One region of the Robertmurraya sp. GLU-23 genome, then DNA from elsewhere that is predicted to be linked to it. Evidence: predicted binding sites of a transcription regulator. Region 1 holds the regulator's gene; the other holds the start of a gene.
What was found. The regulator NrdR, encoded in region 1, represses ribonucleotide reductase genes. The targets are predictions, from matches to a motif close to AACACNATATATNGTGTT.

Region 1 (7,773 bases):
AATGATGATCGAACGATTAATCGATCCAAATTAGGTGAAATCATTTTTAATGACAATGTGAAGAGGCAAAAATTAAATGAAATTGTTCATCCGGATGTACGAAGAAGGATGAATGAGAAGAAGGAAGTAGCTATTTTACGAGGAGACCAAATAGTTGTGTTGGATATTCCACTACTATTTGAAAGTGGATTAAAGCATATGGTTGACGTAGTTCTGCTTGTGTATGTTGAGAAAGATGTCCAGCTTCAGAGATTAATGGATAGAAATCTGTTAACAAAGGAGGAAGCCCTTGCTCGAATACAATCTCAAATGCCAATTGAAGATAAACGGAAGCTTGCTGATAAAATGATTAATAATAATGGGACGATAGACGATACGAAAAAGCAACTGATAGAGCTTCTTAAGGATTGGAAAACCATCACAAATTAATGTGATGGTTTTTTTGTTGAAAATAGGTTTTTTTATCACCACAATTCACCACCAATATGTTATACTAATTGTAAAATACGGAAATAAAGTATAACACTTTTGAAGGGAGCCGTAACATGAAGGCTAGAGTAGCGATTAATGGGTTTGGAAGAATAGGAAGAATGGTTTTCAGAAAGGCAATTTGTGATGATGCATTAGAAATAGTAGCCATTAATGCTAGTTATCCTGCGGAAACATTAGCACATTTAATAAAGTATGACACAAATCACGGAAAGTTTGATGGTGAGGTAGTAGCTGAACATGATTCCTTATTAGTAAATGGAAAAAGAGTGAAGCTAATTAACCACCGTAATCCAGAGGAGTTACCATGGAATTCACTTAATGTTGATATCGTGATCGAAGCGACTGGGAAATTCAATGCAAGAGAGAAAGCTAGTCTCCACTTAGAAGCGGGTGCAAAGAAGGTTATATTAACCGCACCGGGTAAAGGAGAAGATATTACAATTGTTATGGGTGTGAATGAACATCAGTTAGATATATATGAGCATGAAATCATTTCAAATGCCTCTTGTACGACAAATTGTTTAGCACCTCTTGTAAAAGTACTTGAAGATCACTTTGGCATAATTAATGGGCTAATGACGACCGTGCATGCCTATACAAATGATCAAAAAAATATTGATAATCCGCATAAAGATCTTCGAAGAGCGAGAGCTTGTGGTCAATCAATCATTCCAACAAGCACAGGTGCAGCTAAAGCTCTTTCACTAGTGCTACCTAAAATGAAAGGGAAGCTGCATGGAATGTCATTAAGAGTTCCAACAACCAATGTCTCATTAGTTGATTTAGTTGTTGATTTAAAGCGAGAAGTAACGATAGATGAGATCAATGATGTATTCGAAACAGCCTCAAAGGATGAACTAAAAGGGATACTCGACATTACAGATGAGCCATTAGTATCGGTTGACTTTAATACCAATGAACATTCTGCGATTGTTGATGGGTTGTCTACAATGGTTATAGGTGCGAACAAGGTAAAGGTTCTTGCATGGTACGATAATGAGTGGGGCTATTCTTGTCGGGTCGTTGATCTAACGAAACATGTGGCTAATCAACTGTCTTTAGCTTCAGAAAATATTAAACGAGTAAGTTCGTTGTAAATAGTCAGTCTTCTGGGAACCCTCAGAAGACTGATTTTTTGTATGATTAGATGAAAGGGATTTTACTTTTCTTTTTTTTTGTAAAGATTTTTTAAATACATTATTGCAAAAAAAAAACAAACAAAGTATACTAGTCATCGTGAACTTCTTGAAATTTGGAATCTATATCTACTTAAAGGGTTAGGACCTCTTTGGACTAACTTTCCCCCGTGGTAGTTATAATCCAAAAAAATAGGGAAATTCAGTTACTGTAGTAAAAATGGTTAAAGGGGGAAATTTGAATATGGAAACTATGGGTCGTCACGTTATTTCTGAGTTATGGGGTTGTGATTTTGAAAAGTTAAATGATATGGAGCAAATTGAGCAAATTTTTGCTGATGCGGCATTAAAATCTGGTGCTGAAATTCGCGAGGTTGCTTTTCATAAATTTGCACCACAAGGTGTGAGTGGAGTGGTTATTATCTCTGAATCACATTTAACTATTCACAGCTTTCCTGAACATGGCTATGCTAGTATTGATGTGTATACTTGTGGAGACATGGATCCTAATATCGCAGCAGACCATATTGCTGAAGCATTAGGTGCTCAAACTCGTGAGAACATCGAAATTCCTCGTGGAATGGGTCCTGTTCAAGTTAAACAAGCAAAAGCGAAAGTACTATAATCGTAGCTTACTAAACTTATGAAATTCGAGAGGTGTATATTATACACCTCTTTTTAATTTCTCTTTTACTGAAACATTAACATTGCCAGTCCTTTTAGGTTAAAATATATGTACATACATCTTTCTATTTGGAGGAATCATTATGTCATTTGTAAAACAGGTGTTTAGACAATTTAATCGGCAATGCGAAACAAAAGAAAATCATGTCGAGGAAGAGCTTAGAACGAGATATTATCGAGTAAATCTCCAATCTTTGTTTCAATCTGTAAAAGAAATCCTTGAAAATGATCAGCATGCAAAAGTGGTAAGTGATTCTATTGACCACGGGGAAATTGCAGTTGAAATCAATCGTGGAAAGAAAATGTTTGCCATTATTACTATTATAACGGTTAAGCCCTACGAGACGGCTGTAGATATAAATGTTTCCACTGAGCAAACAGTGCTGTTGGGAGCATACCCAAGTTTAAGAGCAGAGATCACTCGTATTTACCAAGAGTTAGATAAGAAGCATCCGTATATTGGTGTTGGAAAACACGCTGGAGAGTAGAATTGCTTGTACTACAAATGAAGTTTTAATAAGATAGTGTTAGATTCAACAGAATCCATTCTGTTTCGGAGTTGATGTTATGAAATGTCCTACATGTCAAAATAATCATACGCGTGTTCTTGATTCAAGACCTGTCGATGAAAATAGATCGATTCGCAGAAGAAGAGAGTGTGAGAAATGTTCTTTTCGTTTTACAACCTTTGAGAAGGTAGAGGAAATTCCGTTGATTGTCGTAAAAAAGGAAGGAACAAGAGAAGAATTTAGCCGTGATAAGATTCTACGGGGGCTGATTAAAGCTTGTGAAAAAAGACCTGTTGCTTTGACTGAATTAGAAAAAATAACTTCCGATATAGAAAAAGAACTTCGCAGTCATGGAGTATCGGAAATAAAGAGTGAAGCAGTTGGAGAAATGGTTATGGATCGTTTAGCAAAAATAGATGAGGTTGCGTACGTCAGATTTGCCTCTGTATATAGACAGTTTAAAGATATTAACGTATTTATTGAAGAATTAAAGGAATTGATAAAAAAGGATTAGTAGGGAAGTTTGTTTTTAAGAGAGGAAATGAAGCCTATGGCTCAGCATTGGCAGGAAATGCTACCAGTGGATCGCTATGAGGTGGCCTCAAATGGATTGTTATTTGACTATGATCGAAAGGTTCTGACACTTTTATATCAGCCATTGATTGGTCCGATAGCATACAGTCTCTATATGACCCTTTGGTCGCAAATAGATGAGAACCGCTTATCATCAGATGGTAGTTCACATCATGCTCTTATGAACGTGATGGATAGTAATTTAAAACAAATTTACGATGCCCGTCTAAAATTAGAAGGGATTGGCCTTCTCTCGACATATGTGCGAACAGAGGAAGGGATTCGATCATTCGTATATGAAATAAAGCCGCCTTTAACACCTAGTCAGTTTTTTCTAGATGGCATGCTAAACGTGTATTTGTATCGGAAAATAGGTAAAAATCAATTTTTAAAACTTAAAAGGTTTTTTAGTGATGAACATTTCTTAGAAAAAGAAAATGGGTTCGAGAATGTTACACGGTCGTTTCAAGAAGTATTTGACTCTGCTGTTCCAGGTAACCCTTCATCACATTTAGTAGATGACCTGAAACTCGAAGATCAACGTGTATACTTCGATCGAGTGAGTCCTGAGACCATTAAGGTTGATGAGGCACATTTTGATTTTGACCTTCTATTTGCAGGGCTTTCAGAAGTGCTTGTTCCTAAACGGGCCATCAATAAAAAGGTACGAGAAGCAATTGCGAAACTATCCTTCCTTTATGGGATTGACCCGATCCAAATGAAAAACATTGTGATTAGTGCAGTTGATGAATCAAGTGAGATTCAGATTGATGAACTTAGAAAATCCGCTAGAGATTGGTATCAGCTTAACTTTTCTGACCAACTCCCGTTATTAATAGATAAAATACAACCACTTCCACATGTTACAACAACGGTGGAGCCTAAAACTCAAGAAGAGAAATTGGTTCAATACCTTGAGAAAACGTCTCCTCGACAATTGTTAATTGATATATCTGGTGGGGGAGAACCATCAAAAAGTGATTTGCAAATTGTTGAAGATGTCATGTTTCAACAAAAGCTTTTTCCTGGTGTAGTGAACGTGCTCATTCAGTACGTATTATTGAAAACAGATATGAAGTTGACGAAGGCTTATGTGGACAAAATTGCCTCACATTGGGCGCGTAAAAGGGTTCAGACGGTGTCTGAAGCAATGGAACTTGCTAAAAAAGAACATCGACAATACTTAGACTGGGCTGAGGGGAAGCAAACAGCAAAACAAACACCAAAGACTAGTACTAGGAAAAAGGCGATACGAACAGAAAGCTTACCAGATTGGTTTGATAAAAATGAGGATGAGGGTCAACCTGATCAGATATCCTCAGATAATAAAGAGATGGAAGAGAAAAAACGTGCTTTGCAGGAGAAATTAAAAAGGTTTAAGAGTTAGGAGGTGAGTGTTTGGAACCAATCAATGAAACATTAAAAAAACTTGCAGCTAGTCCAAGCTTTCAAGAACGGTATGAACGACAAAAGAGACAAGTTATGCAGCACCCAGACATCAGGGAGTTTATATCAAAGCACAGTGATATTCTAACGAGCCAAATGATTGAAAGAAATTTGGCCAAGCTCTATGAATATTCGACTCAAAGTACGGAATGTTCGGAGTGCCCGAGTCTTGAGAGTTGTAAAAATATTATGCAGGGATATCAGCCAGAATTAGTTCTTGTTCGTGGAACCATTGAGATCCATTATGATCGCTGTCCAAGGAAGGTCATGTCTGACGAAAGAAGAAAGAGTGAAAAGCTAATACAAAGTATGTATATGCCAAAGGAAATACTGAAGGCTAGCTTTTCAGAAATCGACACAGAAGGTGATTATGCAGGGAGATTAGAAGCCATTGATCTTGCTGCAGATTTCATCCTTAATTATCATCCTAACACCATGCAAAAAGGGCTTTATTTGTATGGGAAATTCGGTGTCGGAAAATCTTATCTACTTGGAGCCATTGCAAATGACTTAGCTAAGAAAAAAGTTTCTTCTATGATCGTGTATTTTCCAGAACTGATTAGAGAATTAAAGAGCTCCATCGGTGATTCTACACTAAATGAAAAAATCGAAAAAGTGAAGAGAGTACCGGTGTTAATGATTGATGATATAGGTGCAGAGACGATGTCAAGTTGGGCAAGGGATGAAGTGCTAGGAACGATTCTTCAATTCCGTATGCTTGAAAACCTGCCTACTTTCTTTACCTCTAACTTTGACTTCGACGGGTTAGAAGTACATCTAACGTATAGTCAACGTGGAGAAGAAGAGAAGATGAAAGCAAGAAGGCTTCTTGAGAGGATTAGATACTTAGCTCACCCTGTCCAAGTGGATGGTCCAAATAGAAGAAAATAGGTGAAGTAGAAGAGTCAGTGGAAAAAGTCCGCTGGCTCTTATTCTATTTTGACCAAGTTCCCCATATACATGAAAACAGAGACTGTGAAAACGAACATGCAGCCGCATGGACTTTTCAAGCGTTGATTTCACCAAAAGGGGGGATTTGGTTGTTTGAGATCATTTTCCAAAATAAAGAGGATGCGAAAAGATTTCACCAATTGCTAAAGAAACACGCACAATCCTCACTCCATTTGAATCATGAGACTCTTCTTATTGAAGATAAACATATAGTAAAATGCGATGGAAAACTGGAAGAAGTGGTTGTGAAAAATGCATTTGTGCAGTTTATTCAGGAAATTAAATTAGTGGATTGGTCTCGAGAAATCTTAAAGAATCATTTTTGTTATGATGACGAACATGAACAGGAACAAATACTAGATATTATTACTGCCATTGTTGACGGAAACCGAAGGGAACTCTTATCGTTTGTAGATGTGAATTCATTAAATAATTTGGTAGAATCGGCTATTAATGAATTATTCTCACAGCGTTTGTCTTTCTCGTTTGACTCTTTCCTCCGCTTTCGATTGCGTTCCATTACGACTCTCATAGAGAGAGTGGTCGAGGTTGCAATTGATGAGTATAAACTTGAGCAAGAGTACCAAATATTTGTTCATACACTTAGAGAATTTTTATCTGGAAGAAGTTCAATCAAGAAAGTGATTCATTTAATTGTGTCTGATTCGATAGCCTTTTTTGATGAGAAATTCTTTGAATTAAAAAGAAAAGAAATTTTGCAGCTGATCGATCGGAAACTACTTTCTAATCACCCAGTCTATATTGATAGTGTTACGATTGCACCGTTGCTTTCGATTGCTCCCCAAAAGATTTATTTGTACACCGATGAACCGGAGCAACCTTTGGTTCGAACAATCTGTAATCTTTTTGAGGAAAGAGTAGTTGTAGCAGCCATAAACTTATTTCATGATCGTAAAAGGAAATTAGCACTTGCAGCTGATGATAATTTCTAGATTGATACTTGCTTTTCCCTCATGAACAAACTATAATACGTACATAATAAGGTACAATAACTTCATGAAATAAATGTTATGATGAGGATATGAGCGTTTATATACGGTTATCAGAGAGGGAAGGCGTTGGCTGGAATCTTCCTAACACGATTGAACAGCTTACCACCTCTAAACTTCAGCCTTGAACAATTGATTAAGTATGGGCTGACGGATAAAGTCCGTTATCTATTTTTCTAAAGTCATTTTGATAAATTTATCAAGGTGAAAATTAGGGTGGAACCACGTGTTGTTTATAAACTCGTCCCTTTCCGAGGGACGAGTTTTTTTATTTTTATTTTATATTTAGGAGGAAAATAGTTATGTCAAATGTTGTAAAATTAACGTTCCCAGACGGTGCAGTGAAGGAGTTTCCGTTTGGAACAACAACAGAAGATGTTGCTGCCTCCATTAGCCCAGGGCTTAAAAAGAAGGCATTGGCTGGAAAAGTAGATGGCCAATTGTACGATCTTAGACGTCCGATTGAGCAAGATGGAGCAATTGAAATTGTTACTCAGGATAGTGCAGATGCACTTGAAATCCTTAGACATAGTAGCGCCCACTTGATGGCACAAGCGATTAAGCGCCTTTACAAAAATGTAAAGCTTGGCGTGGGTCCAGTTATTGAAGGCGGATTTTACTATGATGTAGACATTGAGGAATCATTAACACCGGAAGATCTTCCGTTAATTGAAAAAGAAATGAAAAAAATTATTAATGAAAACATTGAGATTGTTCGTAAAGAGGTTAGTCGTGACGAGGCGGTTCAGCTCTTTAAGGAGATTGGTGATGAATACAAGCTTGAGCTAATTGAAGCCATCCCTGCAGGAGAAACGGTGACTATTTATGAGCAAGGTGATTTCTTCGACTTATGTCGTGGAGTTCATGTTCCATCGACAGGGAAAATGAAGGAATTTAAGCTTCTTAGTATTGCGGGTGCATACTGGAGAGGCGATAGCGATAATAAAATGCTTCAACGTATATACGGAACTG
Region 2 (7,773 bases), 270 kb from region 1:
CATTATTTGCTTGTTGTAAATGCTTCGAATATCGAAAAAGATTTCACATGGTTAAACGATCATGTTGAAGGGGATGTAACGGTTTTGAATCTCTCTGAACAAATGGGCCAGTTAGCTCTTCAAGGCCCGCTTGCCGAACAGGTTCTTCAGAAACTAGTTGAAACAGTGGATCTTTCGACAATTGGATATTTTAAATTTCAAGAGAAAGTATCCATTGGAGGAAAAGAGGCACTTGTTTCAAGAACAGGGTATACCGGAGAAGATGGCTTTGAGGTGTACTGTAATAGTGAAGATGCGACTTACCTTTGGGAAAAAATTCTTGAGGTAGGTAAAGAAGAAGGTGTTCTTCCTTGTGGCTTAGGCGCTCGTGATACTCTGCGCTTCGAGGCTAATTTGGCCCTGTATGGTCAGGAGCTTTCTTCCTCGATTTCTCCACTAGAAGCGGGTATTGGTTTCGCTGTGAAAGTAAATAAGGAAGAAGATTTTATTGGGAAGCAAGCTTTAAAGCAACAAAAGGAAGCTGGAGTTCCTCGGAAACTAATAGGAATTGAAATGATTGACCGAGGAATCCCAAGACATGGATATCCGGTGTATGTGGGTGAACAACTTGTAGGAGAAGTAACGACTGGAACACAATCACCTACGTTGAAAAGAAACATTGGTTTAGCGTTAGTGGATTCAGCAGTCATAACTAGAGAGTCGGAGCTAACCATTGAGATTCGTGGGAAACGCTTGAAGGTAAAAGTGGTACCAACACCATTTTATAAAAGGGAAAAGAAATAAGGGGAGGAACAAACGTCATGAAGCATCGCTACTTACCAATGACAGAAACCGATAAAAAAGCCATGCTAGAAGAAATCGGAATTTCCGATGTTCAGGAGCTTTTTAACGATATTCCAGAAAGTGTTCAGTTTAAGGGAGAATATAAGATTAAAAAAGCTAAATCGGAGACAGCCTTATTAAAAGAATTAACAACTTTGGCTGCTAAAAATGCCGACTTACGCTCACATACTTCCTTTTTAGGGGCAGGTGTGTATGATCACTACATGCCGGTTATTGTTGATCATGTTCTTTCGCGTTCAGAATTTTACACAGCGTATACACCATATCAACCAGAAATCTCACAAGGTGAGTTACAGGCAATCTTTGAATTTCAAACAATGATTTGTGAATTAACAGGTATGGACGTTGCAAACTCTTCTATGTACGACGGAGGGACCGCTTTGGCAGAAGCAGCGATGCTAAGCTCTGGTCATACGAAACGTAAAAAGGTGCTTCTCTCTAGTACGGTACATCCAGAAACAAAGGATGTAGTCAAGACGTATGCTAAAGGACAATACGTAGAAGTCGTAGAGATTCCATACAAAGATGGTGTGACTGATTTAGATGCTTTAAAGAGCGAAATGGGTGATGATATTGCAGCCGTTATCGTTCAATATCCAAACTTCTTTGGAAGAATCGAGCCGATGAAAGAACTCGAGGAAATCATACATGCTAACAAAGCAATGTTTGTAGTATCAAGCAATCCTTTGTCCCTTGGTGCAATAACACCTCCTGGAGCCTTTGGTGCTGATATTGTAGCGGGAGATGCGCAACCGTTTGGAATTCCAACATCATTCGGTGGACCACATTGCGGTTATTTTGCTGTAACGAATAAGTTGGTTCGTAAAATTCCTGGTCGTCTTGTTGGTCAAACAAAAGATGATCAAGGAAGAAGAGGGTTTGTTTTAACGCTTCAAGCAAGAGAACAACATATCCGACGTGACAAGGCAACATCTAATATTTGCTCAAACCAAGCATTGAATGCTCTAGCTGCTTCTGTCGCTATGACGGCTTTAGGGAAAAAAGGCGTCAAAGAAATGGCTGTGAGCAATATCCAAAGAGCTCACTATGCAAAGAAAGCATTTGATAATAAAGGATTCACAATTGCCTTTAATGGACCATGTTTTAACGAATTTGTTGTTGTACTAAATAAGCCTGTGAAAGAAGTGAACCAACAGCTTTTACAGGAAGGAATCATTGGAGGTTATGATCTCGGTCGTGATTATCCAGAGTTGAAGAATCACATGCTCGTAGCCGTAACCGAACTACGTACAAAAGAAGAAATAGATCTATTTGTTGATCGAATGGGGGATTATCATGCATAAGGAAGACCAAGCGCTCATTTTTGAATTAAGTACCTCTGGCCGAATAGGATATAGTCTCCCAGAGACAGATATCCCTGAGGTAAACATAGACGATTTAATTCCAGCAGATTATTTGCGAGCTGTTGAACCGAACCTACCCGAGGTTTCTGAGCTTGATATCATGCGTCATTACACAGCTCTTTCCAAAAGAAATCATGGAGTAGATTCCGGATTTTACCCTCTTGGATCTTGTACGATGAAATACAACCCAAAGATCAACGAAAACGTAGCTCGTATAGCTGGTTTTGCTCATCTACACCCCCTTCAAGATGAAAGCTCTGTTCAAGGTGCATTGGAGCTTATGTATGATCTTCAGGAGCATCTAATTGAGATTACGGGTATGGATGAAGTTACATTGCAGCCTGCAGCAGGTGCACATGGTGAGTGGACGGGACTTATGCTCATTCGTGCCTTCCATGAAGCAAATGGCGACACAAAAAGAACAAAGGTAATTGTACCAGACTCCGCTCACGGAACAAATCCAGCTTCAGCAACAGTCGCAGGTTTTGAAACCATTACTGTTAAGTCCGATGAAAATGGATTAGTTGATTTAAATGACCTAAGAAGTGTTGTTGGAGAAGACACGGCTGCCCTAATGCTAACCAACCCAAATACTCTTGGTTTGTTTGAGGAAAATATTCTGGAAATGGCGCAGATTGTTCACGAAGCTGGTGGAAAGCTTTATTACGATGGAGCAAACTTAAATGCAGTACTTTCTAAAGCTAGACCAGGAGATATGGGCTTTGATGTTGTCCATTTAAACCTTCATAAAACATTCACTGGCCCACATGGTGGCGGTGGTCCTGGTTCTGGTCCTGTTGGGGTGAAGAAAGATTTAATTCCATACTTACCAAAGCCAATTGTTACGAAGAAAGACGGAGAATTTGTGTTAGACTACGATCGTCCACAGTCAATTGGACGTGTAAAACCATACTACGGTAATTTTGGGATTAATGTAAGAGCGTATACGTATATTCGTACAATGGGTCCTGATGGATTAAAAGCAGTAACGGAATATGCTGTTTTAAATGCGAATTATATGATGAGACGTCTTGAACCATATTTTGATTTACCGTTTGACAGGCATTGTAAACATGAGTTCGTCCTAAGTGGAAAGAGACAAAAGAAGCTGGGTGTTCGTACACTAGATATAGCGAAGCGCCTGTTGGACTTCGGATATCACCCGCCAACTATTTATTTCCCGCTAAATGTAGAGGAATGCATCATGATTGAGCCAACAGAGACAGAGTCGAAGGAAACTCTAGATGCATTTATTGAAGCAATGATTCAAATTGCAAAGGAAGCAGAAGAGAACCCTGAAATTGTTCAAGAAGCCCCACACACTACAGTTGTAGGGAGATTGGATGAAACAACAGCTGCAAGAAAGCCAATTTTGAGGTATCAAGCATAGTGATGTTAAGAAAACAAAAAGGATTCCGCTCTAAAGAGCTAGGAATCCTTTTCTCTTACTTCACTTTAATTTTACCAGACCACTTTTTGAATCCGCCTTCAAGGTGAGAAAGATCTTTATAACCTTTACGGTAAAGTGTTTGTGCTGCACGGCCACTTCTCATCCCACTTTGGCAATATAGATAAACCGGTTTGTCAGGACGAATTTCTTTCATGCGCATTTTAAATTGCGATAGAGGAATGTTTCTAGCTCCTAAAATATGTCCTGCTTCATACTCGTTCGGTTCACGCACATCAATTAGTTGAGCTTTTCGATAGCCTTCACGGAATTGTTGTTCATTCAGCGTTTTTACAATTTTTCGTTGGTAGAGCCATGTAATCACAGAGTAAGCGATAATGGCAACTACAAGTATAAGGATAAAGTAAAGAGTATCCATAAAGTAACATGTCTCCTTTCGAACAAGCATTACGCCAAGTTATATTATATCGATGTTGAGACTTTGGGTAAAGAGGAACAACTTAATTTTTGAGGACATGTTACTTTCTTTCATTCGTTTCATTTGTTAAGCTAATAGAGCTAGATTTCAACATTAGAAAAAGAGGTTTCATTATGAACAAAGAAATATGGGGTTTCATTGATTCAGGAGAAGGATCTCCTTCTTTTAATATGGCATTGGATGAAGCATTACTTGATTGGCATAGTAAAGGAGAGATTCCGCCAATTATCCGCTTTTATGGCTGGAATCCGGCTACTCTTTCTATAGGATATTTCCAAAAGGTTGAGAAGGAAATCGATCTTGATAAGGTGAAAGAACATCACCTCGGTTTCGTACGTAGACCAACCGGTGGAAGAGGGGTACTTCATGACCAAGAGCTAACTTATAGTGTTATTGTGACAGAAGAACATCCCGACATGCCTAAAACGGTAACAGAAGCATACCGCGTAATCTCTGAAGGAATATTAAAAGGTTTTCAGCTACTAGGGTTAGAAGCTTACTTTGCGGTTCCTAAAACAGCAGAAGAAAGAGATTCTCTAAAAAATCCTCGTTCAGCTGTTTGCTTTGATGCTCCAAGCTGGTATGAGCTAGTTGTTGAGGGAAGAAAAGTAGCAGGAAGTGCGCAAACAAGACAAAAAGGTGTTATTCTGCAGCATGGTTCCATCCTACTAGATATAGATGAAGATAAGCTGTTTAGTCTTTTTAAATATCCGAACGAAAGAGTAAAAGAACGTATGCAAAAAGCCTTTAAAAACAAGGCTGTGGCCATTAATGAAATTAGTTCAAGACAAATAGAGGTAGAAGAAGCCAAACATGCTTTTAAAGAGGGGTTCGAACAAGGTCTAAATATAAAATTGCAACCATTTGAGCTTTCGGAAGAGCAGCTAGAATATGTTCATAAACTGGCGCGAGAACGGTATGAAAGTAATGAATGGAATTTTAAAAGATAAGCGTCGAAATATGTCGCTTTTCTTTTTTTTGTAAAGTTATAGGAAAAAAGCCTATAGTACGTAGGTTTGTCTCATTGTTAGAAAAAGCAAGGAGCGAAATTTGTTAAAATTTATCGCTTTCGCTCGAAAATCTACAAAAATCATCTCTTTTCGCTAGATTCTTAATTTTTTTGAGTTTGACAAAATTGCAGGTGTTTGAACTAAACACAATATATAGTGGTTGTTTTGGAAAAATATATACTATATGTAGACAATATAGTTGATTTCACAATTGGACTGTGGTAATTTAAGAATATTCCTAGCTGTGCTAGATTCTAAATTTCTATTAGTAGTTTTTTACAGAGTAGATTAAAAGAAGCATTTGTATATTTTAAAGGAGTTGTGTGTATGTCTGTTGCGTTTAGAAAAAAAATGAATATTGATGTCGAGAGCTTGAACAAGGACATTAGCTTGTTTCCTCAGGTGCATCCAGTAACCCCAGATATGAAGATTACTCATAAAGGGGTATCAAGACTAGTTATGCTTGACCGTTATACATTTAAAGATACGGAAAAGCTAACATTATCGAACGGAGATTTTGTTGTTCTTACAATTAAAGAAGATCCGAAGTTTCCTGCGAGAGGTCTTGGATTTATTCTTGAAATTGATTGGGACCAAAAGATGGCTAAAGTGCTTGTTGATGAGGAGTTTAGAGGAGTTCTAGATGACCCGGAAGAAGCTAGTACAGGAGTTATTAATCGTTCGCTTGATGTCATTGAAAAGCCATTGGAAGTGTTCTATGAGCAAATTGCGAAACGCAACGCAACAGGCTTGGCTTCAGTAGAGAGAACAGAAGAAAAGAAGGCTGAATGGTTCCAGAAGTTTTACCAGGAACTAGTTAACTTAAACTTCATTCCAGCAGGACGAGTTCTTTATGGAGCAGGTGCTGGAACAGAAGTAACATTCTTCAATTGTTATGTTATGCCATTTGTGCAAGATTCTCGTGAAGGAATCTCCGAGCATCGTAAGCAAGTAATGGAAATCATGAGCCGCGGTGGTGGAGTTGGAACGAACGGTTCAACCCTAAGACCAAGAAACACACTTGCTCGTGGAGTAAACGGCAAATCATCTGGTTCAGTATCGTGGTTGGATGATATTGCAAAGCTAACTCACTTGGTTGAACAAGGTGGGTCAAGACGTGGTGCCCAAATGATCATGTTAGCCGACTGGCATCCTGACATTATTGAATTCATTATTTCAAAAATGCAAAATCCAAGAATTCTTCGTTTCTTACTTGAGACAACAAAAGATGAAACGATTAAAAAATATGCGAAAGAAAAACTAAAGTTTTCTCCTCTTACAGAGAGTGAGCGTTCTATGTACCAAGGGATTGCTAATTACAAAACGATTCCAGGTCATGGTGGTTTTTCTGAGAAAAACATTGCAGACGCTGAAGAAAAGCTTGCTACTGGAGGAAATTTCTCCGTTCATAACTCAGAATTCTTAACAGGAGCGAATATTTCTATCTGTTTAACGAAAGAGTTTATGACTGCAGTTGAAAATGATACAGCGTACGAACTTCGTTTCCCAGATGTGGAAAGCTATGATGCTGAGGAAATGAAAGTTTACAACGAAGAGTGGCATAAAGTCGGGGACGTTCGTGAGTGGGAAAAACAAGACCATAAAGTACGAGTGTACAGAAAGATCCAGGCAAAAGAATTATGGAATCTTATTAACATCTGTGCGACATACTCAGCTGAGCCTGGAATCTTCTTCATCGACAACGCAAACGACATGACAAATGCGAAAGCATATGGTCAACAAGTAGTAGCTACAAATCCATGTGGAGAACAACCTCTTGCACCATATTCCGTGTGTAACCTTGCTGCTGTTAACTTAGCGGAGATGGCAGATAAAGAGACAAAAACGGTTAATTTTGAAAAGTTAAGACAAACGGTCGCTGTCGGCGTTCGTATGCAAGATAACGTTATTGATGCTACACCATACTTCCTTGAAGACAATAAGAACCAAGCATTAGGAGAAAGACGTGTAGGACTTGGTGTAATGGGCTTACATGATCTTCTGATCTATTGTGAGACAGAATACGGTTCTGAAGAAGGAAATGTTCTAATTGATAAAGTGTTTGAAACAATTGCAACAACAGCCTATGAAACATCTGTTGAACTAGCGAAGGAAAAAGGCAGCTTTCCGTTCCTTGTAGGCACTACAGATGAAGAAACGAATCGTCTTCGTAAAGCATTTACGCAAACGGGCTTTATGCAAAAGATGCCTGAGCATGTGAGAGAAGCTATTCTAGAAACTGGAATCCGTAATTCTCACTTGCTAACAGTAGCTCCTACAGGATCAACTGGAACAATGGTAGGTGTATCCACGGGTCTTGAGCCTTACTTCTCGTTCTCATATTTCCGTAGTGGACGTCTTGGGAAGTTTATTGAAGTAAAGGCAGATATTGTACAAGATTATCTTGACCGACACCCAGAAGCGGATCCTGATCAGTTGCCAAGCTGGTTCGTATCAGCGATGGAGCTTTCACCTGAAGCGCATGCTGACGTACAATGTGTCATCCAAAGATGGATTGATAGTTCAATAAGTAAAACGGTAAATGCGCCAAAAGGATATAGCGTTGAGCAGGTAGAAAAGGTGTATGAGCGTTTATACCGCGGTGGAGCAAAGGGTGGTACCGTTTATGTGGATGGATCACGTGATAGCCAGGTATTAACACTGAAGGCA

Region 2: the regulator NrdR is predicted to act here: its motif matches at 5,247-5,264, upstream of ACVBAX_RS01745 (vitamin B12-dependent ribonucleotide reductase).

The regions. Positions count from the first base shown of each region.
Region 1 covers NZ_JBRKCV010000001.1:70,202-77,974, forward strand. The annotation lists gene coaE (dephospho-CoA kinase) at 1-429, shown strand, start outside; gene ACVBAX_RS00335 (glyceraldehyde-3-phosphate dehydrogenase) at 546-1,589, shown strand; gene speD (adenosylmethionine decarboxylase) at 1,873-2,253, shown strand; gene ACVBAX_RS00345 (hypothetical protein) at 2,396-2,800, shown strand; gene nrdR (transcriptional regulator NrdR) at 2,880-3,335, shown strand; gene ACVBAX_RS00355 (replication initiation and membrane attachment family protein) at 3,372-4,781, shown strand; gene dnaI (primosomal protein DnaI) at 4,793-5,731, shown strand; gene ytxC (sporulation protein YtxC) at 5,749-6,744, shown strand; T-box leader at 6,814-7,053, shown strand; gene thrS (threonine--tRNA ligase) at 7,104-7,773, shown strand, end outside.
Region 2 covers NZ_JBRKCV010000001.1:339,192-346,964, forward strand. The annotation lists gene gcvT (glycine cleavage system aminomethyltransferase GcvT) at 1-783, shown strand, start outside; gene gcvPA (aminomethyl-transferring glycine dehydrogenase subunit GcvPA) at 801-2,147, shown strand; gene gcvPB (aminomethyl-transferring glycine dehydrogenase subunit GcvPB) at 2,140-3,597, shown strand; gene ACVBAX_RS01735 (rhodanese-like domain-containing protein) at 3,653-4,033, opposite strand; gene ACVBAX_RS01740 (lipoate--protein ligase family protein) at 4,207-5,043, shown strand; gene ACVBAX_RS01745 (vitamin B12-dependent ribonucleotide reductase) at 5,431-7,773, shown strand, end outside.